Regions from separate parts of the Latilactobacillus parasakei genome, predicted to be linked through region 1. Evidence: predicted binding sites of a transcription regulator. Region 1 holds the regulator's gene; the other holds the start of a gene.
The links. Region 1 encodes CtsR, which represses protease genes until heat stress. Its sites were predicted from a motif close to TTGGTCAAAAAAGGTCAAANA; they were not measured.

Region 1 (3,206 bases):
ATGCAGTTTTGAGAGAACGAAGTTCTTCTCAGTGCGAAAGCACAAAATAGTGTGGTGGCGATAGCAAGAAGGATACACCTGTTCCCATGTCGAACACAGTAGTTAAGCTTCTTAGCGCCGATAGTAGTTGGTGGGAAACTACCTGCGAGGATAGGACGTTGCCACGCTATATTTAATGGAGGTTTAGCTCAGTTGGGAGAGCGTCTGCCTTACAAGCAGAGGGTCACAGGTTCGAGCCCTGTAACCTCCATTGAGTCGTTAGCTCAGTTGGTAGAGCATCTGACTTTTAATCAGAGGGTCGACAGTTCGAGCCTGTCACGACTCATCGGCCAAGTTACACGCCAAAATGCGGGTGTGGCGGAATTGGCAGACGCGCTAGATTTAGGTTCTAGTGTCTATATAGACGTGGGGGTTCAAGTCCCTTCACCCGCATTCAATTGAATATTCAATGAAAGTTATCTTATTATGCCGACTTAGCTCAGTTGGTAGAGCATCTGATTTGTAATCAGAGGGTCGGGCGTTCGAATCGTCTAGTCGGCATTAAGATGCGGAAGTAGTTCAGTGGTAGAACATCACCTTGCCATGGTGGGGGTCGCGGGTTCGAATCCCGTCTTCCGCTTTCATTATGATTAAGCCGGGGTGGCGGAACTGGCAGACGCACGGGACTTAAAATCCCGCGGTAGGTGACTACCGTACCGGTTCGATTCCGGTCCTCGGCATCATAATGAAAAATGCACCCATAGCGCAACTGGATAGAGTGTCTGACTACGAATCAGAAGGTTGTAGGTTCGACTCCTACTGGGTGCATATAACGGGAAATAGCTCAGCTTGGTAGAGCACCTGGTTTGGGACCAGGGGGTCGCAGGTTCGAATCCTGTTTTCCCGACTGGATACAAAAAGTTAATAAAAAATGCGGAAGTAGTTCAGTGGTAGAACATCACCTTGCCATGGTGGGGGTCGCGGGTTCGAATCCCGTCTTCCGCTTTTTTTGTACCCGTAAATAATTAAATAACTCTCCGGGAAGTAGCTCAGTTTGGTAGAGCACTACGTTCGGGGCGTAGGGGCCGCAAGTTCAAATCTTGTTTTCCCGACTCTCAAAGACTTGTTGTCGAACAAGTCTTTTTTTGTGCAGTTCTTCAAACTTTCCTTTTGAACGAATAATCGTTATAATAATAGTCAACGTTAGTCAAAGTTAAATTTTTAGACTGAATTATAAGCGCTGAAGAATGAAAAAAAGGGATTGATCTATTTGCAAAGTCAGAATATCTCGGATATTATTGAAGCCTATTTGAAAAAAATATTGGCTGACAGCGAGCAGATTGAAATTCGACGCTCCGAAATTGCCAAATTATTTAACTGTGTCCCGTCGCAAATCAACTATGTGATTAATACCCGGTTTACAGAACAACGAGGGTATGTCGTCAATAGTAAGCGTGGCGGGGGCGGCTACATTCGCATCGTTAAGGTTCAATTCTTAGATGATCGCGACTTTTTAGAAGCGTTGATTGGTAGTGTTGAGGATCGAATCTCGCAAGCCGATACATTAGCTATTATCCAAAAACTCTATGATGAGCATATTTTATCGCAAAAAGAGGGGAATTTGGTATTAGCAATGCTAAATGCGCAGACATTAGCCGTCAATGATAAGCAGTTAGAAGAGCAATTACGCGCACGAATGCTAATTGCTGTCTTAGAAAGATTACGTTACGAAATTAAGTAAAGAGTGGGGGATTATCCATGAATAATCTATTTACACCAAGTGCCAAAAACGTTTTAATGTTAGCGCAAGAACAAGCTAAGAAGTTTAATCATCATGCATTAGGGACGGAACATCTGTTATTAGCGCTCGTCCTCGAAAGCGAAGGGATTGCTGGGAACGCACTACGTGAACTCGGTGTGACACCCACTGATGTCTTAGAAGAAATTGAACGCTTAACCGGTTATGGCGATTCAATCGTTGCCATGGGTGTGGGCGGCTATTTGCCATACTCACCTAAAGCTAAACAAGTGCTAGATTTAGCGCGCGTTGAATCACAACAAGCTAACTCAGTCAAAATTGGGACGGCACACCTATTATTAGCGTTATTACGCGATGATGACATTATTGCGGCCCGTATTCTATTAAACTTAGGCCTCAGTTTAGCTAAAACACGTCAATTATTACTCCAAAAGATGGGGATTGATGCAGCGACTGCTAAGAAGCGTGCTAAAGCCAGTGCAAAAAAGGTTGATCAAGAAGGCACGCCTACCTTGAATCAATTAGCACGTGATTTAACGCAAATGGCCCGTGAAAATCAAATTGATCCAGTCGTTGGTCGTGATTCAGAAGTTAAACGTCTCGTGCAAATCTTAGCGCGTCGTTCTAAGAATAATCCAGTTTTAGTTGGCGAACCCGGTGTCGGTAAAACAGCGATTGCTGAAGGCTTTGCCCAACGGATTATCAACGGCGATGTGCCAAGCGATATGCAACAAAAACGGTTAATGATGCTTGATATGGGCTCATTAGTTGCTGGCACTAAGTATCGTGGGGAATTTGAAGATCGTCTCAAGAAGATTATTGAAGAAATCCATGAAGATGGCCAAGTAATCCTTTTTATCGATGAATTGCATACCTTAATCGGTGCTGGTGGGGCAGAAGGCGCAATTGACGCCTCAAACATCTTGAAACCAGCCCTTGCCCGTGGTGAATTGCAATTAATCGGTGCAACAACCCTTGATGAATACCAAAAATACATCGAAAAAGATGCGGCTTTAGAACGTCGTTTCGCGACCGTGACGGTTGATGAACCAACACCAGAGGATGCGGAACAAATCTTACGTGGGTTAAGACCACGTTACGAAGAACATCATGGCATCACAATCTCTGATGAAGCATTACACGAAGCCGTTGTTTTAGCAAACCGGTATATCACCAACCGCTTCTTACCTGATAAGGCAATTGATTTGATGGATGAAGCGGCTGCGAAGGTTCGCTTAGATGCGGTTAACCAAAAATCACCAATCGACCGCTTAGAAACTGAACTACAAGCATTAGCTAAGGAAAAAGAAGCAGCAGTCGGTGCGCAAGATTTCGAAAAAGCTGCTGCCATTCACGAAAAAGAAATTATCGCTAAGGCTAAAATGGCTAAGCGCCAAGCAGCCGAACAAGAAAATGGTATCCGGACAGATATTCAAGTCCAACCAGAAGATATCGCACAAGTCGTTGC
Region 2 (3,206 bases), 810 kb from region 1:
CGATGCGCAAAGAATGTGTTCGCAAAACGCGCAATAATATCAGTTTGAATTAACAATGCTGCTACTGGTACAGCAATCGCTGAGATTGCTTGATTTTGATTCATTCCTAATCCGATTGAAAAAGCTGTTGCCAAAACAGTTCCCGAGTTTGCATCGATTCTGGAAGAACCACCAAACGTACCGACACCCAAAACCGTTAATTGCATCGCTCCACCAATCATTAATCCAGTTTTCATGTCTCCCATGATTACGCCTGAGATAAAACCGGCAAAAACAGCTGAACCTGCACTAGAATTAATCGTTAATTCATCACAAATTTGATAACCAGCATATAACGTTAGTAGTAATATTTGCCACCATTGAATACCCATGATAATGTCTCCTTCTTAAACAGATTTTTATAATTCTTTAATAAGTGCCATAAAATCATTAACCTTATCCCCGGGAACCATCCGATTAGTAATACGAATCCCTTTAGCGCTAAGTTCTTTAAAAACATCAATATCATGATCTGTCACATTAATAGATTTATTAATGTGCTTTGTTTCATCAGTTTGTGACATGTTACCGACGTTAATCTCGGGTAACACAACACCCTTTTCAACTAATGCTAACAACGTTTCAGGTTTCTTAACAACTAAAAATAATTTCTGTGAATCATAACGTCCTGCTAAGATATGATCAGCTGCTGTATCAACCGATAAAACACTAAGCTTGGTCCCAGCAGGCGTGGCCATTCTTAACCCCGCCTTCTCAACAGCGCTATCCACAACTTGGTTATCAACAACCATAATACGTGTGACGCCCAAAGATGGTGTCCAAAGATTGGCCACTTGTCCATGAACGAGTCGTCCATCAATTCTGACAGCCGTAATTGACATATATATCACCCTCCAAATCAAATAATTGCAGTGAAAATAATAAACATTACCTAGCAGTAACTCATCACTACCAGTTGGCTTTAATGTAAATGATAACGCTTACTTTGTCAAATTATTTTGTGCCATTTTCACATTAATAACATTTTGTTAATCCCCTAAATATCAGCATTTGTAGGTTATTTTAGTGTATGGACCGATTGCGAATTAACTGGTATTAACCAGTAGTCGTAACAGCAGCGGATTAGCCCTCTTATTTTAGAACCATTGCCCATTTTTTATAGCAATTATCAATATACCAATGACATTATTTATGCCCACTAAAAAAAGATTAAACCACCTTCAAGGTAATTTAATCTTTTTTAATAGAATTGACGAAGGCCACCTATTTCTAGGTGGCCTTCTAATTAATTTCGCATATTAAATTCTGACATAATGTCGGGGCGCCAGTCACTAATTGGCGCCGCTCGCTAGTACTAAATCGCTAGCGGTTAAGGCATGTTCATATGCCGGTTTTATTTTTGGGTTAATGCAATTATGTCTCAATTCTTGTGTTTCTAAATATTTTCTCGTTTAAACAGCGTAAGCCGCCTCTTTACACTACTTGTAACTCCAGGGTTACTCCAGTTGATTAAAGTCTTCAAACAATACTTGATACTACAGTCATACGTGCTGATTAACTAATAAATAGTATAACATATTTTGGATTAAATTGCACCCTACATAATTAATCAGTATTTAGGACTTACCATTTGACCATAGTTGACCTTTGCTGTAAAATTTGGTTTATAGATTATTGGGAAGATTGACCAATTACTTTGGTTAAGCCCATCTTCTCAGCTTTATATAAGGAGGCAATTCAATGTTAGTACCGACAGTTATCGAACAAACATCTCGTGGCGAACGTGCCTACGATATTTACTCTCGTTTACTAAAAGACCGGATCATCATGTTATCTGGTGAAGTGAACGACCAAATGGCTAACACAATCATTGCGCAATTACTATTCTTGGATGCGCAAGATTCAGATAAGGATATTTCAATCTACATCAACTCACCTGGTGGTTCTGTGACAGCCGGTTTGGCAATCATGGATACAATGAACTTCATTAAATCTGATGTTCAAACAATCGCTATGGGGATGGCTGCTTCAATGGCCAGCGTTTTACTTTCAGCTGGGACAAAAGGCAAACGTTTTGCATTGCCTAACTCAACAGTCTTGATTCACCAACCTTTAGGCGGTGCACAAGGCCAACAAACTGAAATTGAAATCGCTGCTCGCGAAATTTTGAAGACTCGGAAACGTTTGAACCAAATCTTGGCAGACAATTCTGGTCAAAGCTTCGAAAAATTACAAGCAGACACTGATCGTGATAACTACATGACAGCCCAAGAAGCAAAAGATTACGGTTTGATTGACGACATTATGGTTAACCAACCGAAATAGAGTGCTGACTCAAACGCTTTGACTTTGAGGTTTAACAAAAAATAGCAATTATGGTGTTTTTCAACCATGATTGCCATTTTTAGTTTAACCGGAAAAGACAGTTTGAGGAAGCACGTTTTCATTCTGGACATTAATTCAAAAGGACACCTCAAGTTTAATCCTTGTGGTGTCCTTTTTTGCTGCGTATTTGCTATACTTAGTTTAATACAGAGGAGGTTTTATTATGGATATTAGTGTTATTAAAAGTGATCAAGTGACAACTGAAGGTGGGATTGTCATTGGCCACCCTGAAGCACCCGTCACACTTGTTGAATTTTTGAATTTAGCTTGCCCCTATTGTCGCAAATGGTTCCTCAAATCGGAGGAACAGCTCACTAAGGCCGTCGAAGCTGGTCAAGTACGACGAATCATCAAACCTTATAACAAGGATAAAGACGATCTGTTAATCGGTAACCTCGCTCATACTTACCTCCCCTTCGACCAACCCGCTGTTGCTTTAAACGCCATCCATTTTCTCTACACTCATCAAAAAACGTGGCGCCCTGATTTATCGGATTCTGAATTCGATAAATACATGCAGGCTAACCTTAAACTAAGCCCACTTGATAATACCGTACAGTTAGCGGCCATTGTTGACGAAGCTCAAGCAGCCAATATCAAATTCGTCCCAACAATCATCACTGGTGAACATATCTTTGATGAATCGATAACACCAGAAGAACTCGATACCATTTTACAAGCTCAATAAGCAAAGCGCGCCTTTGATTTACTAAAGGACGCGCTTTTTAATATAAAAAAGCGATCAAAGTTCTTTAAAACAAGAACTTCGATCGCTTAATTTTTGCACTCATCATGATTTGCTTTAAGCAAATCGATCAGTG

Region 2: a site for CtsR is predicted at 1,628-1,648, ahead of clpP (ATP-dependent Clp endopeptidase proteolytic subunit ClpP). Genes of this name have one in related genera too.

The regions. Positions count from the first base shown of each region.
Region 1 is NZ_CP186861.1:1,684,494-1,687,699, forward strand. It holds rRNA gene rrf (5S ribosomal RNA) at 51-167, shown strand; tRNA gene ACPBEH_RS08370 (tRNA-Val) at 178-250, shown strand; tRNA gene ACPBEH_RS08375 (tRNA-Lys) at 253-325, shown strand; tRNA gene ACPBEH_RS08380 (tRNA-Leu) at 349-432, shown strand; tRNA gene ACPBEH_RS08385 (tRNA-Thr) at 468-540, shown strand; tRNA gene ACPBEH_RS08390 (tRNA-Gly) at 548-619, shown strand; tRNA gene ACPBEH_RS08395 (tRNA-Leu) at 634-719, shown strand; tRNA gene ACPBEH_RS08400 (tRNA-Arg) at 734-807, shown strand; tRNA gene ACPBEH_RS08405 (tRNA-Pro) at 813-886, shown strand; tRNA gene ACPBEH_RS08410 (tRNA-Gly) at 913-984, shown strand; tRNA gene ACPBEH_RS08415 (tRNA-Pro) at 1,018-1,091, shown strand; gene ACPBEH_RS08420 (CtsR family transcriptional regulator) at 1,250-1,720, shown strand; gene ACPBEH_RS08425 (ATP-dependent Clp protease ATP-binding subunit) at 1,738-3,206, shown strand, end outside.
Region 2 is NZ_CP186861.1:878,315-881,520, forward strand. It holds gene ACPBEH_RS04500 (PTS mannose/fructose/sorbose/N-acetylgalactosamine transporter subunit IIC) at 1-371, opposite strand, end outside; gene ACPBEH_RS04505 (PTS system mannose/fructose/N-acetylgalactosamine-transporter subunit IIB) at 399-881, opposite strand; gene clpP (ATP-dependent Clp endopeptidase proteolytic subunit ClpP) at 1,741-2,325, shown strand; gene ACPBEH_RS04515 (DsbA family protein) at 2,549-3,073, shown strand; gene ACPBEH_RS04520 (MarR family winged helix-turn-helix transcriptional regulator) at 3,188-3,206, opposite strand, start outside.